Regions from separate parts of the Thalassolituus sp. UBA675 genome, predicted to be linked through region 4. Evidence: predicted binding sites of a transcription regulator. Region 4 holds the regulator's gene; each other region holds the start of a gene.
The links. The regulator sigma-54, encoded in region 4, starts transcription at its own class of promoters, with help from an activator protein. The targets are predictions, from matches to a motif close to TGGCACNNNNNTTGCTNT.

Region 1: flgB (flagellar basal body rod protein FlgB) is a predicted target of sigma-54. The motif match lies at 4,338-4,355, and genes of this name have one in related genera.
Region 2: atzF (allophanate hydrolase) is a predicted target of sigma-54. The motif match lies at 1,849-1,866, and genes of this name have one in related genera.
Region 3: B3007_RS05560 (flagellar basal body rod protein FlgF) is a predicted target of sigma-54. The motif match lies at 4,193-4,210, and genes of this name have one in related genera.

Annotation. Positions count from the first base shown of each region.
Region 1 covers NZ_DBNJ01000010.1:48,961-54,556, forward strand. The annotation lists gene B3007_RS05510 (flagellar brake protein) at 8-760, opposite strand; gene flgN (flagellar export chaperone FlgN) at 774-1,244, opposite strand; gene flgM (flagellar biosynthesis anti-sigma factor FlgM) at 1,256-1,585, opposite strand; gene flgA (flagellar basal body P-ring formation chaperone FlgA) at 1,664-2,386, opposite strand; gene B3007_RS05530 (chemotaxis protein CheV) at 2,463-3,386, shown strand; gene B3007_RS05535 (CheR family methyltransferase) at 3,392-4,225, shown strand; gene flgB (flagellar basal body rod protein FlgB) at 4,398-4,799, shown strand; gene flgC (flagellar basal body rod protein FlgC) at 4,802-5,251, shown strand; gene B3007_RS05550 (flagellar hook assembly protein FlgD) at 5,263-5,596, shown strand, end outside.
Region 2 covers NZ_DBNJ01000032.1:37,746-43,341, reverse strand. The annotation lists gene atzF (allophanate hydrolase) at 1-1,810, opposite strand, end outside; gene B3007_RS14390 (GNAT family N-acetyltransferase) at 2,048-2,608, opposite strand; gene B3007_RS14385 (hypothetical protein) at 2,640-3,131, opposite strand; gene B3007_RS14380 (GspE/PulE family protein) at 3,229-5,004, opposite strand; gene B3007_RS14375 (inorganic triphosphatase) at 5,008-5,596, opposite strand, start outside.
Region 3 covers NZ_DBNJ01000010.1:57,768-63,363, reverse strand. The annotation lists gene flgL (flagellar hook-associated protein FlgL) at 1-225, shown strand, start outside; gene B3007_RS05580 (hypothetical protein) at 387-677, opposite strand; gene B3007_RS05575 (flagellar basal body P-ring protein FlgI) at 674-1,774, opposite strand; gene flgH (flagellar basal body L-ring protein FlgH) at 1,905-2,600, opposite strand; gene flgG (flagellar basal-body rod protein FlgG) at 2,613-3,398, opposite strand; gene B3007_RS05560 (flagellar basal body rod protein FlgF) at 3,411-4,157, opposite strand; gene B3007_RS05555 (flagellar hook-basal body complex protein) at 4,702-5,596, opposite strand, start outside.
Region 4 covers NZ_DBNJ01000031.1:68,686-74,281, reverse strand. The annotation lists gene B3007_RS13715 (calcium/sodium antiporter) at 1-6, shown strand, start outside; gene B3007_RS13710 (KpsF/GutQ family sugar-phosphate isomerase) at 3-980, shown strand; gene lptC (LPS export ABC transporter periplasmic protein LptC) at 980-1,531, shown strand; gene lptA (lipopolysaccharide transport periplasmic protein LptA) at 1,515-2,093, shown strand; gene lptB (LPS export ABC transporter ATP-binding protein) at 2,090-2,815, shown strand; gene B3007_RS13690 (RNA polymerase factor sigma-54) at 2,960-4,519, shown strand; gene hpf (ribosome hibernation-promoting factor, HPF/YfiA family) at 4,584-4,886, shown strand; gene ptsN (PTS IIA-like nitrogen regulatory protein PtsN) at 4,890-5,348, shown strand; gene rapZ (RNase adapter RapZ) at 5,366-5,596, shown strand, end outside.

The DNA of each region.
Region 1 (5,596 bases), on a different contig from region 4:
TGCGCACTCAGATGTTGTCTAGTTCGTTTTTCTGTTGTTCCTTCAGGCGACGTTCTTCCCACTGAAACTCCGTGATCAGTCGGTCAATGAAGCGTTGGCCTTGAGGTGAGATCGTGGTGAAGGAGAAGCCACATTGTGTATTGCCGTTGTCACTCAGCTGAATATGGCGGGCTTCCAGGCTGCAATCCATCGAGTTGTCGCGATTAAAGCGAACCCGAGCCATAGGGATGTCCTTGTGGTTGTGCAGTGTTTCAGTGATGTCGCCCTTGAATTTGGCCTTAAAACCACTCGAAGACAGATCTACCAGGCGCCCTGTTAGCCCATCGCTGTCTTCATCATCATCTTCGAAGCGCAGTGTTACTAATATCTGGTGTGCAGGTGGCACCATGACACGGTAGGCGGTGCGGCGCTGCAGATAGAGAACTTCTTCGGGAAATTCGGCGCGATACTGCTCCTGATCCGGCTGATAGCGCAGGCGACCCGTCATTCGGAATTCAATGCGCACACCCTGAGTGTCGCACTCCACTGAAAATCGCTTACCGCTCCTGATCAGATCGTTGCCCTGCATCGGGATAACCCGGTCCATAAAGAAGCTGCGGGACTTGAAGCTGGTTTCCGTAATTGCCGATTTGTATTCGGTGTCGTCGCCATCTATACGCAGGGTCACAGGGGTTTCCAGAAGCACAACCTTGCGCAGAGCGCCGTATACGTCTTCTGGGGAGTTCAGCAGAAATTCCTGATTGATACTTGCCTCTGGCATGTCTGACGATCCACTACGCTTCGATACTATTAAGTCCCGGATTCGCTCCGGAAGTTTTTCCATATTCATTATATAAGTGTGGATCATTCTGTCGGGCATGCAAGATACGAAGCTTCTGTTCGGCGCGGAATCGCAATGCCAGAACCATTTCGCTCAGGCGCTCTGAGATTTGCCGGTTGGCTTCATACTGAGCGGCAAGCTGCTGCCACAATGGGTGAATTTCGGAGTTATTCTGGACAGCCTCGTGTTGCAGGCACTCTGCACTCAGAGGTAGCTGGTGGTCTTTCATCCACTGTAAGCGGGTACTCGCCTGCTGTTTCAGGAGGGTTACCTGTTTCTCTTTGGCAGGGTTCAGAGTGTCCAGTTCAGACGTACGGTGGTGGCTCACGGCCTCCAGTTCCTGCTCCAGCAGGGTGAAGAGCTGCCGGCTGGCGTCGAGCTCGGATGACATCAGCCGGGCAAGGGGAGAGGTATCTAAAAGCATACCTGAGGACCTCAGAAGTTGAATCGGTCCTCAAAATCAAGCATTTTCCCTGCCAGTCTGTCGTAATCGATTTTGTATTCACCGTTATCAATGGCGCTACGGATGCGCTCAACGGTTGCGTCGTCGACGTCCTTCATCTCTTTAATCTCAGCTTCTATCTGCTGAATGCTTTTACTGCTCGCGCTAAGCTTGACCTGATCGGTCAGCGGCGCGGATTCCCTGGCTTTGCCTTCAGCATTCGTTTCTGGGGCCTTAACGGGTTCAGTACGACTACGATTCGTGTCGACACTGTTGCCGTTAGTGAATTTATTGATGTTCATCATCATTTCTCCGAGCTTCATTCAGATGTACCTCTTCATTGTAGTTAACGGCAGCAGATTTCATTACTTTAGGAAAAAGTGTCAGTTTTTTTTGAAAACTCACTGGACCTGTACTAAGCCATCGCCGATGACTTCCGCAAACAGGGTGGTTCCCGACTGCGTATTCCTGACCCGTATCTGTTCACCCAGGTGACCACGAGCCAGGGCTTCCCCCTTAATCTCGACCTGAATTCCCGGCCTGACCAGCCTGATTTTGAGCAGTTGCCCGCGTTGAACAAGGTCGGGTAAGTCGACCATGTCAGGTGTGACAGGTGTTCCTTGTCGCAGAGTTCGTTTGCTCAGCATTCCGCTGACGGCGTCAATATTACTGAAATACCCTTTGTGCAGATCAGAGGTGTCAAGGCGACTGATTCTGAGTTGACCTGCATTGATAACAGTATCCCGGCGTATATCGGTATCAGCGGTGACGACATCTGCGAACACCTTCAGTTCAACCGCGAACGATTGGCGCCAGAAGGGCGCTGCACAGCTGACCTCAACACCGTTGCGCCCCGGTTGTAGGTGGCGGATAACATTCACCTCTAGCGAAGCGCTGCAGTCAGGCAACTCATATCCCGGTGATACAGAAGGATACTCAAACTCCGATACACCGGCGTCTCCCCCCAGTGCAATCCAGCGATTTTTCAGTTCAGCGGTGACATCATCCAGAGAGCTTCCGGCCTGAGCAACGGTCGACAACGACCAGATGAAAAAACCAAATAAAACGCCTGCGCTTCTCTGGTTCTCTACTATGCTCAATGAAGCTAACGAAAATGATGTCATGATTCCGGCACTTTTATTACTCATACCTCAGGTTGAGCAAAGGTCATGCCGGAATTGATCTGAAAGAGAGGCACACATGGCTGGTGTTCTTGAGTCCGTAAACCAACGTACCAAGCTGGTCGGCGAAAACCGTCTGGAGCTGCTGCTTTTCCGCGTCCGCGGTGAACAGTTGTACGGCATTAACGTATTCAAAGTAAAAGAGATCATACAGTGTCCGCGACTGACGTCCCTGCCTGGCAGCAATCGTGTTGTCCGTGGGGTTGTTCACATCCGCTCAGGAACCACACCGATTCTCGATATGAGCCTGGCAACGGGTGGTCCTCCGCTGGATGAAGTGAATGGTTCGTTCGTGATTATTACTGAGTACAACGGCGCGACTCAGGGCTTCCTGGTGGCTTCGGTCGACAAAATCATCAACATGAACTGGGAACATATTCATCCACCGCCCAAGGGCACGGGCCGCGAGCATTACCTCACAGCAGTCACTGAAGTTGAGAATCACATCGTCGAGATCATCGACGTAGAGAAGATTCTTGCTGAAGTATCGCCGGTGAAAGAGGACATCAGTGAAGGCATCGTCAGTGACGACGTCCGTACTGAGGCCGGTAAAAAGAAAGTTCTGATCGTGGATGATTCTAAGATTGCGCGTAAGCAGATTACCCGCTGTCTGGAGAACGTTGGCGTAGAGGTTGTCGCTCTCGAAGATGGCAGACAAGCCTGGGAGCACCTGAAAGGAATCGTAGACGAGGGTGAGCGACCGCAGGACCGTTACATGATGTTGGTATCCGATATTGAGATGCCAGAGATGGATGGCTACACGCTGACCACTCACATTCGTAGTAACGATGCGATGAAGGGATTTTATGTAGTACTGCACTCATCACTGAGCGGTGTATTTAACCAGGCAATGGTTGAAAAAGTGGGTGCTAATGACTTTATTGCAAAGTTTGACCCCGACGTACTGGCCGACAATATTGTGAGCCGAATTAACCACGGTTGAAATTGATGACGCATAACAAGAAGGAAGTCGTGGTAACTGCTGCGGAGTATAACCAGTTCCGCGACTACCTTGAGGGACTCTCCGGCATTCTGCTGGGGGATGGCAAAGAATACCTGGTCGCCAGCCGTTTGCGAAAGCTCATGGCCGACCGTAATTTACCCAGTCTGACCGAGCTGATGTACTGCATGGAGCGTGACCGTCAGTTCAAAAATAACGTCATTGATGCCATGACGACCAACGAAACACTCTGGCTGCGCGACAGTCATCCATTCGAAATTCTTCGTAATCGCGTTTTTCCGGCACTCGCTGAACAATCATCGCCCATACGTATCTGGTCTTCGGCCTGCTCAACAGGGCAGGAACCTTACTCTATCAAACTGACTGAACTGGAATTCCGCCGAACGAGCTCGAAACGTCTGCCTGCTGTGTCAGTGTTGGCTACCGATTTATCAGAAAGTGCTTTGAGCGCCGCCAAAGAAGGGACGTACCCATGGATGGCGATACGGCGTGGTATGCCAGAAGACCAGCTGGCGAAGTACTTTGAAAAAACCGGAGACGATGCCTGGCACGTCGGCAAAGAACTGCGCCAGGGCGTGGAGTTCAGAAACTTTAACCTGAACGACAGCTACTCGCGTCTCGGCACCTTCGATATTATCTTCTGCCGCAATGTACTGATTTATTTCAGCGCCGAACGCAAGCGCGACATCCTATTGAAAATGCACGGTGCTCTGAAGCCGGGTGGCTACCTGATCCTCGGTGCTTCAGAAGCCTTGAGTGGGATGCCGGATCACTATGAAATGGTCAGTTGTAACCCAGGTATCCTCTACCGGAAAAAGTAATCGTTTTAGCCTTTGCCGCTGGTAGGTAAGGGCTTGCCGTTCCCCTCTGTGAAATTCTCCTTTAAATGCCCGCTTTTTTGATAACCCATTGAAAAATAAGTAAAAAATAAATTGGCCCAGCTCTTGCTGTATCTCTGCAGACGAACACATATGGCAAACAGGCAGGTACAGAATGGGCGCAATCAACTTTACCAACGCACTCGGAATCCACGACAACGCAATGCAGCTTCGTGCGCAACGCGCCGAAGTACTGGCAAACAACCTTGCCAATGCAGACACCCCAGGATTCAAGGCCCGTGATTTTGATTTCAAAGCCATTCTCGAAGCAGAAACTCACAGCAACACCTCATTCGGTATGGCAGCGACGCATTCTGCTCACCTGAGTGGCACCAGCGGCTTTGCCGATGACGAACTGAAGTATCGCAATCCTCTGCAGCCATCCATCGACGGCAACACGGTCGACGCCCAGACCGAACAAGCTTTGTTTGCCCGTAACAGCATGGACTACAACGCCAGCTTCGAATTTTTGAGCGGTAAGTTCAAAGGCATGCGTAACGCGATCCGGGGAGAATAATTATGTCACTGACCAGCGTACTTAACATTGCCGGAAGCGGTATGACTGCCCAGTCAGTCCGACTGAATACCACCGCCAGTAACATTGCCAACGCCGACAGCGCTTCAAGCTCTGTGGATGAAACCTACCGTGCACGCAAGCCCTGGTTTTCCGTGCTCGAAAGCGAAGTGAATTCAAAAAGCCGGGATGTGAACGGTTTTATGGATACCGATGCGGCCATGGGTGCTGGCGTAAAAATCGACGGCATCGTCGAAAAAGATTCACCGCTGCAGGCACGTTTCCAGCCAGATCATCCAATGGCGAACGACGACGGCTACGTGTACTACCCGAACGTGAACATCGTTGAAGAAATGACCGACATGATGTCTTCATCGCGCAGCTATCAAATGAACGTTGAAGTTCTTAAAACCGCGAAGCAGATGCTGCAACGCACACTCACACTTGGCCAGTAAGGGGGCGATAAATGGCGATTAACGAAGTAAACAACAACGCCGCCGTACTGGATCAGTACCGTACGCCGACGCAGACCGAAGCCAAAGACAATGAGTTGGGTCGCAATGCCTTTCTCGAACTCATGGTCGCGCAGCTGAATAACCAGAACCCGCTGGAGCCGACAGATAACCAGGCGTTCGTTGCTCAGCTGGCTCAGTTTTCATCGGTTGAAGGGATCGACAACCTCAACGATACGGCAGAGAGCATGGCGGCACAGTTTACCTCCAATGCCGCTTTACAGGCGTCAAGTCTCGTCGGTCAGAGTGTGATTGTTGATGGTAATACCACAGGCCTGCTCACGAACG
Region 2 (5,596 bases), on a different contig from region 4:
CCCGCCAGCCGCCGAGATGACTAATGTCCGTTGCGCTCGCCACCGCCTCTGGTTCGCAGATAAAGCCTTTCACCAGACGGCCGTCTTCCAGCTCAAGAGTTCCAATACCAAGCGGCTGCGGAATTTCTTCAACGAAAGAACCAAAGGCCGCCTGATCTAAACGCCACAGCTCGACGATTAATTGATTCCCTGTAACCTCGCCGCTCTTCAGATCCTCTTCGTTAAGGCGCACCAGACCTGGCTTCGGAGGCACTGTATTTGCGAGAGCATAGAGCTGATACTTGTTGGCGGTGAGTGTCTGTTCCAACAAGGTCGCGTGACGACTAGTCAGCTGATGGTTCAGAGGCATCCCGGTCAGATGGGCACCCACAACGGCAACGACTACAGAAGTATCTTCTTTTTTGCCCAGCATCACAGGCGCTTCGGCTAAGCAAAGGTGTGACTGCCACTGGCCAGCAAAGTTGGTCAGAGCCAGCTCGTGCCATCCAGGTGCAATAACAGTAACTCCAAACGGTAAACCATCGGTACGCATATGCGCAGGCAACGACAAGGCACATAAGTCGGCCAGATTGACGAAGTTTGTGTAAGTGCCTAACTGACTGTTGACCTCAACCGGGGCGGCATCAACGTCTGCCATCGTCGGAAATCGAGGAGCAGTGGGAACAAATAACGCATCCACTGTTTTAAAAATACTCTGTATCTGGCGCACCAGATCTTTGCGGCGATACTCTGCTTTGAATGCATCCACTGCCGTACCGTTAACGCCACCAGCAATGATGTTTTTTACGACCGGATTAATACCCGGTAAATCCCGTTTCAGAAACTCGCCGACAGCCGCATAGCGTTCGGCCACCCATGGGCCCTGATATAAAAGGCTGGCCAGCTCAAACAAGGGCGTAAAGTCGATTGTTTTTAAATCGAAGCCTGCATCAACAGCCTGCTCACAGGCTTTTTCATACGCCGCTTTTTGTATGTCATCTCCAAACCATGGTGCATCTGCAGGGATACCCAATGTCTGGATACGTTCATTACGCACCATAGTACGTGAGCGGGCGTAGCCATCTGCTGGATCGAATTGCGCAGCAATTTCATAAATGCGCTCGGCATCGCGGCTATTGAGCGCAAAGACAGAAACGCAATCAAGACTTCGGCATGCTGGAACAACGCCCGAAGCACTGATAGCGCCTACAGTCGCCTTTAAACCGACGATATGATTAAAGCCCGCAGGCACCCGGCCAGAGCCAGCGGTATCGGTACCGAGCGAAAAGGCCACCTGGCCCTTTGCAACCGCAGTCGCAGAACCAGAACTTGAGCCGCCAGAAATATACTCAGGATTAAACACGTTGTTCACTGCACCGTATGGCGAGCGAGTACCAACCAGTCCGGTTGCGAACTGATCGAGATTGGTTTTCCCCATAACGATGGCACCTGCCTTACGCAGAAGCTGAACAACAAAAGCATCATCATCCGGCTCGTAGGCATATTCAGGGCACGCCGCCGTGGTGAGAAAGTCCGCAGCATCAATATTATCTTTCACGGCAAACGGCACACCGAAAAGGGGAAGGTTTCTGCCCTCATCGTCCGCTGCAGCTTTCAGGTTTTCGAGGTAACTTATTTGTTTAGTAAGCTGTTCCTCGCTGGCTAGCGCAATCCAGGCGCTACCATTGCGGGGCAATCCATTCGTATCCAGCTCGTCTGCAGCAATCGCTTTCCGGGTGGCCAGTAAAAGCTCACCTACATCAGCGCCATTCCTATATGCCCGGGCCCAATCGTTCAGATTCCAGCCAATTCCTGTCGTTACTTCTGTCATGCCAACCGCCATTGAATTCATACTTGTATACAAGATTCGTAGCGACACTTGTGCCAGATTCGTCAGGCAAGACAGGGGAATCTATAACATTATGATTTTTAACGGGTTTATCGAGATAAGAGCATCTAACTCACAAACAGAAAGTCAGACAAAGTACGGATGGCGCTTTAGAAGAAAGCTCGATGTAGCTGCATTGCACCAATTTGCACCAACTCGTACTAAAGAGCAACACAGATTTCAGAAGAGGTTTTTCAGATAGAACTGCATAGGTTTGGTCGACTCGCCCGATGCATCGACGTCTTTCCAGGCAAAAGACGTGCGAATACCCGCCATAGGCTGATAGCCCATATGCTTCCAGATCGGATCAAGTGACTGGTAGTTCTCTGGGCGTAAAGGATGATCATCGGGCCGTACCACGGAGCAAAAGACACAGGCGGATAACCCAAGGGCACGTGCATGCTTCTCCCGAGCATCAAAAAACTGTCGATACACTCCCTTACCCCGATACTCAGGCAGGAGTACAGACTCAGCACAGTAGAATAACGCCTTGTCATTGATTCCCGCTTTCAGGAACGGAGCTCTGAACTCATCGACTTCCGCCGCTAAGGGTAGACCGGTCGATGCTCCAACCAGATGGTCGCCTTCCCAGCAAAGCACCACAATACTGTCAGGGCACTTGGTGTAGGTGGCGAGGTAAGCACGCTCGTAATCTTCCGAGCCGTCGTAGAGGTATGGAAAATCGCGGAATATCCGAATCCGCAGGTCGGCAAGTTCCTCAAGAACCGGGCTTATTTCCACGCCGTAAAGGCACTCGACTCTCAGGCCCACCTTAGTTGCCCGTTACCCGCTTGAAGGTTTCCTGAAGGACTTTCACATCATTGGCAGCACGGTGCCGGTCGACATCTAACTCATTCCAGAGTGTGCTTTTAGTGTCTGCCCAGCGCTCCATTTCTTCCATGGTCAGTAGCTTGTTGATGGTTTCGATGCGAAAGCGTTGGACCAGCTCAGCTTCTTCGAACAGGCGGCCAATCCATGAGCTGTCAAAGCTCCATGCATCAGAGTAGAGAGTTTTATTGAACAGGTGCTCATTGAGCAGCAGGGCGACATCACGAATGCTCAGACCTTCCTGCTCAAGTTTGTCGCGGCTGATGCCGTGGATCGCTTCGGCCTCTTCTGACCAGTGCGTCCAGTGGCTGACAGGCTTGATGAGATAGCTGTGCACTTCCCGGTCTTCGAGAGCAAAGCCGATTTCGATGGGGAAACTCCCCCGGCCAAATCCAGAGGCTTCGACGTCAATGATGGGTGGAAGGGAACTACTCACAAATAACTGCCATATTCTCGTTAATTTCAGGCCGGCATTCTGGACGCTCAGGCCGGATTATTCAATGTGACTATTTTACTGCCTTTACGGCTGTCACCTACTGAGACAGCGCTCTGCTCGCTGGGGCGACCCGCATGACCTCTGCAATGGTTGTCATACCTGCGGCGACCTTATGAGCACCACTCAGGCGCAGACTGTGCATCCCTTCTTTCATCGCTGCCTGGCGTAGCTTCTGGTAATCCGTTGTTTCATTAATATGCGGCTCCAGCGACTCAGACAAGGGCATCACTTCGTAAATCCCCATTCGCCCGAGGTAACCTGTCCCGCGGCATTCCAGACAGCCTTTTGCAGTATAGATGTGTTCTGGCGTTTTCATCAGCCAAGGGGCAGTCAGCTGTTTCCAGACCTTTTCGTCGACAGGCTGCTTCTCTTTGCAGTGTGGGCACAAAGTACGCACCAGACGCTGGGCCATAACACCGATCACACTGGAGCGAATCAGGTAAGCAGGCAGTCCCAGTTCCTGTAAGCGGGTAAAGGCCGAAGGCGCATCATTGGTGTGAAGTGTCGACAGAACAAGGTGTCCGGTAAGCGCAGCCTGCACAGCGATCTCGGCCGTCTCAAGGTCGCGCACCTCACCCACCATAATAATGTCCGGGTCCTGACGCAGCAGAGCGCGAACCCCTGACGCAAAGGTCAGGTCAATCGTTGGGTTGACCTGCATCTGGTTAAACGCGGGCTCAACCATTTCAATCGGGTCTTCAATGGTCGATACATTCACTTCACTGGTCGCCAGCTGGCGCAGTGTCGAATACAAGGTGGTCGTTTTACCTGAGCCTGTCGGCCCGGTAACGAAGATAATGCCGTGATTATTGTCAGTCATTTCAGACCAGCGACGGCGATCTTCACGCGAGAATCCCATTTCAGAGAAACTGCGCATCAGCACCTGTGGGTCAAAGACACGCATCACCATTTTTTCGCCGAAAGCAGTGGGCAAGGTCGACAGACGCAGCTCGACTTCATCACCCTCGGGCGTTTTAGTCTTCAGGCGGCTGTCCTGAGGTTTACGCTTCTCAGCAATATTCATACGCCCCAGTGACTTAACCCGCGCAATCACGGCCATACCTACTGCGGCTGGTAACTCGTAGACATTATGAAGAACACCATCAATACGGAAACGCACGTGCGTTGTTTCGCGACGCGGTTCAAGGTGAATATCACTGGCGCGCTGGTCAAAGGCGTACTGCAGCAACCAGTCCACGATATTGACGATATGTTCATCGTTGGCGTCAGGCGCTTTCGCTTTGCCCAGCTCCAGCATCGACTCCAGGTTCTGCACCGAGCTGATACCAGAATGATCTTTGCGCGCCTTAGAGACCGAATTTGCTAACTGATAAAACTCAACCCGGTAGCGACTGATATCAGATGGCGAAGCTAACACCCGTTTCACATTGCGACGGGTCACGTGTTCCAGGTCACCGACCCAGCTTGATGAATCCGGATCGGTACAGGCCACCACCACCTCATCAGTACTGACTTTCACCGCGAGGATTTTGTGCCGCTCTGAAAAGGCGTATGACATCACCTCAGTTACCGCAGATACGTTAATCTCAAGTGGATCAATATTGATCACATCCATCGACTCACGCTCACCCAACCATTCAATCAATGCGTGCTCAGTCAGCACTTTGCCGTCTACGCGGGCGTCTTTGTAACGCTGGCGGGCGATCAGGGTCAGAGGATGCAGAGTAGCGTCATCCGCCCCTCTGCGAATCGTCAGGGCCAATTGGTGATCATCTTCGGTGAGCAGGCCATCGCGGTGTAGATCACTCACCAGTGTCGACAGATTGAGTACCCGGTCTGGCGTCGCCTGCATGCATTAATCCTTTAGTAACTGTTTCAAAGAAGCTGATAACGAAGATGTCTCACTGCATTCAATCACATCACCTACCTGGCTGCGAGCCTCGTCCCAGCGATCACGGATACTTTCTCGGCCTAGCTGCGACTCAGTGCACATTCCAGCCACTTGCTGAACCGCACACGTTAATGCCTTCGCTGCTGCTTTATCCTTCAGCAGATGCTCTGACTTCATAGAGAGACTCTTGTCGAGCAATTGCCAAAGTACACTCTCTTTGCTCATAAGCCGCGCAATGGGGTAGCCTGACTGCCAGATGGCCTGTAAGTCGCCATCACTCCAAAGGTAATACTCAAGCGCCCGCTGCAGATCAAACGCCTGCTCAGGCAAACCGGCGCCCTCTGCATCAATTGTTGCGCCGTGAAACGATGCAGACCCGACTCCAGCCAGGCGGTAGCCACGCTCGGCTTTGGAAATATCACTCAACCACATGGGCGCCACGTCATGCAGCGCTTCTGATAAAGGCCACATTGCAGCGGCATCACCTGAAACCAACTCAAGCTCCAACTCACACAGAGGTTCCGACTGACCGTTGGCAAGAATACTGCCCTGA
Region 3 (5,596 bases), on a different contig from region 4:
GTATCTGAAGTGCGTAGCCAGCTGGGTGCGCGGTTAAACGTGGTCGAAAATGCACGAAACCTCAGCGACGACGTGCGGCTCGTCAGCCAGGAAGTGCTGTCAGAATTGTCGGATGTGGATTTTGCCGAAGCCGTTAGCCGATTGAGTTTGCAGACATTCCTGCTGGAAGCCGCTCAGCAGAGCTACACCACCATCAGCCGATTGTCGTTGTTCAACCAGTTGTAAGCAGCCGATGTAGGAGCTATTCAGCCAGCTTGCCTGGCTAATAGCGATGGGGGTATCGCGAATAGCCTTCGGCTGATTCGCTCCCACGGGGGGGGGGTAAAAAAGCTGATTTGCTCACACAAGGTTAGATGAAGCGCCCCCTCCTACAAAACCCAGCAACTTCACATCAAATACTTTTTGACGTTCTTCTGGCCTTGCTGTTGTGTGCCCACTTGCTTCTGCTCAGCTTTTAATTGCTCAAGCAATTCCTGCTCTTCTTTGAGCAGGTCTTCCAGAAATACTTGCTGTTCGTTGGTCAGGTCGATGAGGTCACTGACTTGAGAAAACCACTCACGCATCAGTTCGTTTCGTTTTTGAATGCGTTCTTCGACGCCTTCTTTTACGCCCTGGCGTATCAGTGAGCGAAGTTCGAGCGAGAGGTTTTTTACCTGGCTAAATAGGTCGTTATTCATATGACGATTAATTCTGCTTTGAGGGCACCGGCTTGTTTCATGGCTTCGAGTATTGCCATGAGGTCTCCGGGGGCGGCGCCAATTTCATTTACGGCTTTGACGATGTCGTCGAGCGTGACGCCAGGGCCGAACTTAAACATGCGACTGTCTGCACCATCATCGATGTTGATATTGGTTTGTGGTACGACCACTGTCTCGCCTTCGGCCAGTGCATTGGGTTGAGCCACTTCGAAGTCTTCGGTGATGGTGACGGTTAGACTACCGTGCGTCACGGCCACCGGTTCTATCTGTACTTTTTGCCCCATTACGATGGTGCCGGTACGGGAATTAATAATAATTTTCGCGCGCTCGGTGCCGGTTTCTATTTCAAGATTTTCGATCACCGACAGGTATGCAACGCGCTGGCTTGTGTCTCGCGGAGCACTGACCCGGATACTGGTAGCGTCGAGTGCTTCGGCGGTGCCGGGCCCCAGTAGTTCGTTGATTTTATCGGTCATTGAGCGCGCTGTAGTGAAGTCTGGCTGGTCGAGGTTGAAGATCAGGCTGTCGCCACGACCGAAGCTGCTCGGTACGGCTTGCTCTACCGTTGCGCCGTTGGGGATACGGCCGACGCTGGGGACGTTGACGGTAATACTTGAGCCGTCGTTGCCTTCAGCACCAAAGCCACCGACGACGAGGTTACCCTGCGCAACCGCGTAAATGCCGCCATCAGCGCCTTTTAATGGGGTAAATAACAGTGAGCCGCCGCGCAGGCTTTTGGCATTGCCCAGTGATGATACGGTCACGTCGACTCGCTGGCCGGGTTTGGAGAACGGCGGCAGTTCTGCAGTAACAGATACGGCAGCGACATTTTTGAGTTTCGGGTCAGTTCCTTGCGGTAGGGTGATCCCGAACTCGTTCATCATGTTGCGGAAAGTCTGTGTGGTAAACGGGGCTTTATCGCCCGTACCATCGAGGCCAACCACCAGCCCGTAACCGATCAATTGGTTTGAACGCACGCCTGATATGCTGGTGATGTCTTTGATTCGCTCCGCATGGGCCAGAGCTGGAATCGTGCTGACCAGCATTATGACGAGTAATTGACGCCAGTTTTTCATCGTTTAATCCGTAGTTGCGCAGTTTTTGCCGTTACAGGAGCGTTTGGAAGGGAATGATGCGAAGGGTGTGCCAATTGGTGATCGCGCATAGCCAGACAAGCTGGCTGAAGCGCTCCTACAAAATATTGAATCAAAACGGCCAGAGCGGTGACATAAAGATGCGGTCAGCCCAACCTTGTTTGGTGCTGTTGTTAAGGTTGCCACGACCACCGAACGAAATGCGCGCGTCTGCGACTTTGCTTGAGGCTATGGTGTTTTCTGGTGTGATGTCTTGCGGTCGCACCAGCCCCATGATGCGGATATATTCGTCGCCTTCGCTCAGGGTCAGCCATTTCTCACCGCGTATCTGTAGCACGCCATTGGGCAGAATATCTGAAACCGTCACACTGATCTGACCTGTCAGGCTGTTTGAGCGATCAGCCTCACCTTTGCCCGAGAACTGACGGTCATTGGTGGTTTCTGAATCCATGGTCAGGTTTTTCCAGCCGGGGACTGTCCCCATCAGGGACGGTACAGCCATGTTATTGTTCGATGACTTATCGGCCACGGTTTCCGCTGATTTCGACGATTGATATTCCTCGTCGAATATCACGGTAATGATGTCGCCGATCCGGTTAGCTTGCTGGTCGGTATATAGCCCTACGCTGTATCTTGGTTGAAACAGCGAACCGTCGTTGGTCGGCGGTGCTTCAAGGCTTTGTGCCGATACAGGAGCGTAGGCCGGATCATCCGGGAATACGTCGCGCTCTTGTTGAATGCTGCTGCATGCGCTCAGCAAAGCGGTGCTTGTAAGTGCGATTAATGCGTTAACTAACAGGCGTTTCATATCACACCTCCATCAGGTGTTCTGTGTCAGGAACTGCAGCATCTGATCGGCTGCTGACACGACTTTTGAGTTCATTTCGTAGGCGCGCTGAACGGTGATCATTTTCACCAGCTCTTCAACCACTTCGACGTTGGAGTTTTCGAGTGCGCCCTGCACTACCCGACCAAAACCATCTTCACCCGGAACTCCACCTTGAGGAGCACCACTGGCTGCGGTTTCCAGAAAGAGGTTGCCACCGGCTGCCTGAAGGCCTGCTGGGTTAATAAAGTCGACGGTCTCGATCTGGCCCAACTGCTGCGGATTCGGATCACCGAACATGGTCGCCTGGACAATACCGTCTTCACTGATGGTGAGGTTGTTGGTCTGCTCAGGGATAACAATCTGCGGCTCTAACGGATAGCCGTTGACGTTCACTACGGTGCCTTCGTTATTGATGTGGAAGGTACCGTCACGCGTATAGCCGATGTTGCCGTCAGGCATCTGAATCTGGAAAAAACCGCGACCATTAACCGCGATATCCAGCGGCTGATCCGTGATTTCGAGCGAGCCGGTGGTAAATACTTTCTGTGTACCTGCGGTACGTACACCGGTACCGAGTTGCAGACCGGATGGCAGGCGACTGTCGGCTGAGCTGTTGGCACCCGGCTGACGCTGAATCTGGTAGATCAGGTCTTCGAATACCGGACGGTCTTTTTTGAAGCCGGTGGTCGCTACGTTGGCGAGGTTGTTTGATACGGTGGTCAGCGCGAGGTCTTGTGCTTCGAGCCCGGTCTTACTGACCCAGAGTGCGTTCATCATAGTGCTGACTCCTTATTGATTCGACATGATCTGTGTCGTGGCGGCTGCCAGCTCGTCGACACGTTTCATCATTTTCACCTGCATTTCATACTGACGGTTCAGCTGAATCAGGCTGGTAAGTTCGGTGACGGCATTGACGTTACTGCTTTCAGTAAAGCCACCAACAACGCTGACATTAAGGTCTGGCTGAGCCGGTGGGGTGCCCTCTTCACGAAAGCGGAATAAACCGTCTTCGCCTTTTTCTAATGTTTCAGGGTCTGGATAAACGAGCTTGAGCTGCACTGGTTCGGCGACGCCCGCAGGCACTTCGCCAAGTGGCTGAATCGTAATAATTCCGGCCTTTGAGATATCGATTTTTTCAAATTCGGGTAATACCACAGGGCCGCCGTCACCAATGAGCTGCCGACCACTGCCATTCACCAGTCGGCCCAGTGGATCAACACTGAGGTCTCCGGCGCGGGTATAGGCTTCCTGGCCATCCGGGCCGACGACCGCAAACCAGCCTTTCCCTTCAATCGCGAGGTCCATGTTGCGACCCGTCTCGACCAGTGAGCCCATGCTCATATCGCTGGCGGGACGTTCGGTCATGGCGTAAGCACGCGATGGGAAGTGTTCGCCGAACACGCCTTGCGCCCGGCTTTGGGTGTAATCAGAGCGGAAACCTGTGGTCGCAACATTGGCCAGGTTGTTGGCGTGTGCGGTTTGCCCGTAGGTGTTTTGTTTGGCCCCGGACATGGCGATGTAGAGTGCGCGGTCCATAGTGGTTGCCTTTCAATAGTTCAGTTACATGAAGTATTGCGAAGGCTGTGCCAACTCTGATTTTTCATTTGAAATCAATTAGTTAGATAAATTTCGGACGGATTTTGAGTGTCGATATGCCGGTGGTTGGGTGTGGAAACGGCAAGCGGTTGCCAGGGTGGCAAAACACTGTGGGAGCTATTCAGCCAGCTTGCCTGGCTAATAGCGATTGAGTTTATCGCGAATAGCCTCCGGCTGATTCGCTCCCACAGTGTTACTGCTGATTCGCTCCCACAGTGTTACTGCTGATTTGATCCCACAGTGTTATGGCTGATCTGATCCCACAGTGTTACTGCTAATCTGCTTCCACAGTGTTATGGCTGATTCGCTCCCACAGAGTAAAAAGCTGATTCGCTCCCACAGAGTAAAAAGCTGATTCGCTCCCACAGCGTAAAAAGCTGATTCGCTCTTTGTGGGAGCTATTCAGCCAGCTTGCCTGGCTAATAGCGATTGGGTTTATCGCGAATAGCCTCCGGCTGATTCGCTCCCACATGACTAACCCTCATCAGATATTCAGAATCGCCTGCGTTATCTGGTCGGTGGTTTCAATGGTCTTCGCACTCGCCTGGAAGTTACGCTGGGCGATGATCAGGCCCACCAGCTCTTCTGACAGATCGACGTTTGAGTCTTCTAATGCAGATGACCGTATCTGGCCAAACGAAGCCGTTCGCGGTGAGCCAATGGTCGGAATACCTGATTCAAAAGACTCAGCCCAGCCCGTGTCGCCGACTGGTGTCAGGCCTTCCGGGTTACGGAAGTTGGCCATGGCCACCTGCCCCAGTGTCTGTGCCTGACCGTTGGTGAATCGGGCGAAGATGATACCTTCTTCATCCACTTCGAGGCCGGTCAGTCGACCTGTTGCATAGCCGTTCTGGTTTACTTCGTTCACCGAGAACTCGCTACCAAACTGGGTCGAACCATTAAGACTGATCTGGAAGTTTGAGTTTGTGGGTGGATCGCTCAGGGGCAAGCCACCTTCCAGTACGTTTGTTGATGTCAGAGCCCCTGTCGAATCGCCATTTTCGTCCACTGGGTCCCAGTTGGTGATGTAGATATCGCCGGTCGCGACTTCGTCTAATGTCCCGTCCTGGTTGAAGAAGAGTTCAAACCGTGAACGCGTCGGGTCCAGGTTTTCCGGAAATGGCAGTGAAGGATCAGGGTCGCCAATGTCGTTACCATCAATCAAGACGTACATAGCCCAGACGTTCTGCTCGTTCGGACGTGTTGGGTCCAGCGGCTCTTTCACAAAGTACTGAGTCATCACATGGGAGTTACCCAGGCTGTCGTAGATGGTGGTCGATGTTGCGTGGTTGTAGGTTTCCTGATTATCTGGGTCGAATGAGTTCAGAGTGAAGTCTGAGTATTCGTCATCGGTCAATGCACCAAAGATACCCGATATG
Region 4 (5,596 bases):
GCATGACTGAATCAACGACTTTTAACTTTATTGACTCCGCACGCCGCACGGTAAAACTCGAACAGGAAGCGGTTGGCCTACTGAGCAACCATCTGGATGAGAATTTCACCCGCGCCTGCCAGTTGATTATTCAGTGCCGTGGTCGAGTTGTAGTAACCGGCATGGGCAAGTCTGGTCACGTTGGCAACAAGATGGCAGCGACACTGGCCAGTACCGGCACTCCTGCTTTTTTCGTTCACCCGGGCGAAGCCAGCCACGGTGACATGGGGATGATCACCGCTGCCGACGTTGTCATTGCATTATCCAACTCTGGTGAAACCAGCGAAGTGACCAGCCTGCTGCCACTGCTGAAGCGTCAGGGTACGCAGCTGATCAGCATGACAGGGAATAAAGAATCCACACTGGCGAAAGCGGCAGACAGCCACCTTTATGCGGGTGTCGATCAGGAAGCCTGCCCTCTTGATCTGGCGCCGACGTCCTCGACGACGTGTGCACTCGTGATGGGCGATGCGCTGGCGATTGCCCTACTGGAAGCAAAAGGGTTCACTGCCGAAGACTTCGCATTTTCTCACCCGGGCGGTAGCCTCGGTCGTCGTCTGCTGTTGAAAGTAGAAAACATCATGCACAGTGGCGAGCAGATTCCAGTTGTCTCTCCGGAAACCTCACTGCCTGAAGCGCTGCTGATCGCCACCTCAAAAGGGCTGGGCATGACCACAGTCGCAGACCCGGACGGCAAGCTCGCCGGTATCTTCACCGATGGTGACCTTCGTCGTGCCATCGACCATGGTGTCGATATCCGTAATGCCACCATCAAAGATGTGATGACGGTTGAATGTAAAACGACCTCACCGGGCATGCTCGCAGCAGAAGCCCTGAAAATCATGGAAGACGGCAAGATCAACGCGCTCGTCGTGCAGGACGAAGGCCGCACCGTCGGTGTTATTAACATGCACGACCTTCTGCGAGCAGGCGTCATCTGATGCGTAAGCGCTATCTACTGCTATTAGTCACCGCATTTTTCGGCGTTGCCTTTCTGGCAGTAGATCGCTACACCCGCGATATTACCGGGCAAACGACCGAACAGGTCGTTCGCGAGCCGGATTATTATGGCGAAGTACTGTTCAGTCGCCGCTACGAAAAAGACGGCTCACTGGCCGATACTTTTTACGCCGCAAAATCAGAGCACTTTCCCGAGGGCGACCTCACCGTATTCAGTGAGCCACGTCTTCTGGTCAGTTCAAAAGACGACTGGGTACTGACCGCTGACGAAGGTGTTATGCGCGGCAACGAACAGGCACTGAAATTATCAGGCAACATATTAATCAGGCCGCTCGACAGCAGTGACCCGATGCGCCTTGAAACCTCAAGGCTGACCTATCATATTGATGACAAGATCGCAGAGACTGATGAGCTGGTTACCATGACGGGTGAAAACAGCCGCATGACTGGCACCGGAATGATGTTTGACGCCACACGTCAGCGCCTCGAACTGAAAACAGGAGTCCGTACGACTTATGAACCTGTTCAATAAACTGGCCGTGATGTCGCTGTCAGTGATCGCAAGCTACACAGTCGCATTGCCGGATGACTGGCAGAAAGAAATGACGATCCTCTCGGATTCTGCAGAAATCGACCGCCGCGCAGGTACAGTTGTGTATGAAGGCAACGTCATTCTTACCCAAGGCACGCTGAAAATAGAAGCCGACCGCCTGATGATTCTGCGCAACGGCGACACCCTCGAAAAAGCCGTCGCAGAAGGCGACCGTGCCCGTTACCAACAGCAGATTGAGGTCGGTAAACCGCTCACCACAGCCCTCGGCAACCGCATCGATTACTACACCAGCGAGCGCCGCATCATTATTACTGGCGATGCTGAACTGGAACAGGAAGGCAATATTTTCAGCGGCGAACGCATCACCTACGACATGGCAACAGAGACCGTGCGTGCTGATGGCACCACCGCCGAGTCGTCGACCGACAGCACAGATGAAGACTCCGGCCGGATCAAAGTCGTTATCCAGCCGCCAAAACCTGAGTCCGAATCTGACTCAGAGTCTGACACGACAGAATCTCCGGAAGCAGCGACAGAATGAAAACACTGAAGGCAGAACATCTGGCCAAAAGTTACGGCGGCCGCGAAGTCGTTAAAGACGTGTCTATCCGCGTTGAAAGCGGCCAGATCGTTGGTTTGCTGGGCCCCAATGGCGCCGGCAAAACGACCTGTTTCTATATGATCGTCAACCTGGTGCAGGCGGATCGTGGCCGCATCATGATTGACGATGAAGACATCAGCCACCTGCCAATGCACGGCCGTGCCCGCAAAGGCATCGGTTACCTGCCGCAGGAAGCATCGATTTTCCGCAAGCTCAGTGTTGCCGACAACATCATGGCAATTCTGGAGACCCGTAAAGATCTCAATCGCCAGCAGCGCACCGAACAGCTCGAGCAGCTGCTCAACGAATTTCATATTCAACACATCCGCGACAGCGCCGGCATGGCGCTATCCGGCGGTGAGCGTCGTCGTGTCGAAATTGCCAGAGCACTGGCAGCAGAGCCCTCGTTCATTCTGCTCGACGAACCCTTCGCCGGTGTCGACCCGATCTCAGTCTCGGACATCATGGATATTATCCGTCAGCTTAAGGCGCGGGGCATCGGCGTACTGATTACCGACCACAACGTGCGTGAAACACTCGCGATCTGCGAGAAAGCCTTTATCGTTGGTGGCGGCCACATCATTGCCGAAGGCACGGCTGAAGATGTGCTTGCCAATGAGCAGGTGCGCGAAGTCTACCTTGGGGACGATTTCCGTCTTTGAAACTCTGACCGATGTCACGTACTGTAGAGTTATCTATTTACTCTGGTAAGCAAAATAGGTTCCATACACAAGGACTTTGCCTATAATGCTAGGTGCATCAAACAAAAAGATGGTTCGATTTTCAGGTCGTAATTACCGAGTTATATGAAGACATCCCTTCAGATTAAGATGGGCCAGCAGCTGACGATGACGCCTCAGCTGCAACAGGCCATCCGCCTCCTCCAGCTTTCAACGCTGGACCTTCAGCAGGAAATTCAGGAAGCGCTGGATTCCAACCCAATGCTGGAAAGCGAAGAGTTTGATGACAACAGCGACTCAGGCAACGAGTCCGACAACGATTCCCGCAGTTCTGATTCCGATAACAACGACAGAGACAGCCGCGAAGACCGTGAGAGCAGCTCTGACAATCAGGATTACGACAATTCCTACGATGACAATTCCTACGACGATCAGAGCGGCCAGGAATCTCTCGATGAGCAATGGTCGAGCGAGAAACTGCCCGATGACCTGCCTGTAGATAGCCAGTGGGAAGATACCTATCAGGTCAGCGCCGGAGTCGCATCAAGCTCCGGGCCGGTAGACGAAGACTTTGACTACGATTCCCGCTACGCCACCAGCGACAATCTGCAGGATCACCTGCTCTGGCAGCTAAACCTGACCCCAATGTCAGATGCTGACCGCGAAGTTGCGACCATGCTGATTGATGGTGTAGACGATGATGGCTACCTTCACACGACAGTTGAAGACGTCATTGAAGCGATGGACCCGTCACTCGAAATCGAAGAAGAAGAAGTGATGGCAGTTCTTCATCGCCTGCAACAATTTGATCCGGCCGGTGTTTTCTGCCGCGACCTGCGCGAATGTCTGCTTCTTCAGCTGCATCAGCTTCCACAAGGTACCCCGTGGTTAACCGAAGCTCAGCTGATCATTCGTGATCATATTGACCTGCTTGGTAGCCGTGATTATCAGTCGCTGATGCGCCGTACCAAATTAAAGGAAGACGACCTGAAATCCGTCATGCGACTGATTAAAGAGCTGAACCCTAAGCCGGGTGCCGGTATCGCTTCAGAAGAATCTGAATACGTCATTCCAGACGTCATCGTCCGCCAGATTCGTGATGAGTGGCGTGTTGAGCTGAATCCAGAAATTGCACCCAAGCTGCGCGTGAATGCCGATTATGCATCGCTGATCCGCCGCTCAGACAGCAGTGCCGACAATACCTTCCTCAAAGATCACCTGCAGGAAGCGCGCTGGTTTATCAAAAGCCTGCAAAGTCGCAATGACACTCTGCTCAAAGTCGCAACCAAAATCGTTGAATTCCAGATAGACTTCTTTGAAGAAGGTGATGAAGGGATGAAACCGCTGGTGCTTCATGACATCGCCGAAGCGGTTGGTATGCATGAGTCAACGATCTCGCGGGTGACGACTCAGAAATACATGCATACGCCGCGCGGCATTTTTGAGCTCAAGTATTTTTTCTCCAGCCACGTCAGCACCGACAGCGGCGGGGAGTGTTCATCGACGGCCATCCGGGCGATGATCAAAAAACTGATCGCGGACGAAAACACGCGGAAGCCACTCAGTGACAACAAGATAGCAACGATGCTGGGTGAGAAAGGCATCAAAGTGGCACGGCGCACGGTAGCGAAATACCGCGAGGCTATGCTGATACCACCATCGAATGAACGTAAGCAGCTGATTTAGAGTCTGTTAGTTGAGAGTCAACAGACTTTGATTCACATACCGCCAGCGACACAGGAGACTTGGCATGCAAATCAATATCAGTGGTCATCATGTAGAAGTAACAGAAGCTATGCAGGCACACGTTGAAGATAAAATGGCAAAACTGACGCGCCACAGTGACAGCATCACCACAGGGCAAGTCACACTGACTGTCGTTAAAGATCGACAGACGGCTGAAGCGACAATTCACATCACAGGTCACGACCTGCACGCCAAAGCAGAAAACGAAGATATGTATACCGCTATCGATCAGATGGTGGATAAGCTGGACCGTCAGGTTCTGAAACACAAAGAGAAGCTGGTAGCGCGCCAACACGGTCAAGGCTGAAGCATGTCTTTGAGTATTGAGGATATCCTCACACCGGAGCGGTCCGTCATTGACGTGACCGTTTCCAGTAAGAAAAAACTGTTAGAACAACTTTCATCTCTGGTTGCTGAAGAAATCGGCGACGCCTCCGCAGACGATATATACGAACGCCTGTTAGCACGCGAGCGCATGGGGAGCACAGGGATAGGAGAAGGCATCGCCATCCCACACTGCCGACTGCTGCAGTGTCAGAAAGCGTTGGGCATTCTACTAAGATTAAATACCCCGATAGACTATGATTCTATTGATGGTAATCCGGTCGACCTCGTATTTGCTTTGTTAGTCCCCGAGGAAGCGACCGACGAACACCTTCAGATATTGGCGACACTCGCCAGTAACTTTAATCAGGCGGAATATCGCGAAGCTCTACGCAACGCGCCAGACGCCAAACATCTTTTCCAGCGAGCGATCGCAGAGCGGTAGTCATCACGGAGTCGAATATGCGCCTGGTAGTTATCAGCGGAAGATCAGGATCGGGCAAATCGAGCGCTCTGCACGTTCTCGAAGATCTGGGCTTCTATTGCATCGATAACCTGCCGATCGGGCTGCTACCCGCATTGGCCAGTCAGGCAGATGCTAACGACAAGCTCACCCGGGTAGCGGTCAGTATTGACGCGCGTAACCTGTCGGCGACAGAAGAGCCTGTCGAACAACTACTGTTCGATCTGCCT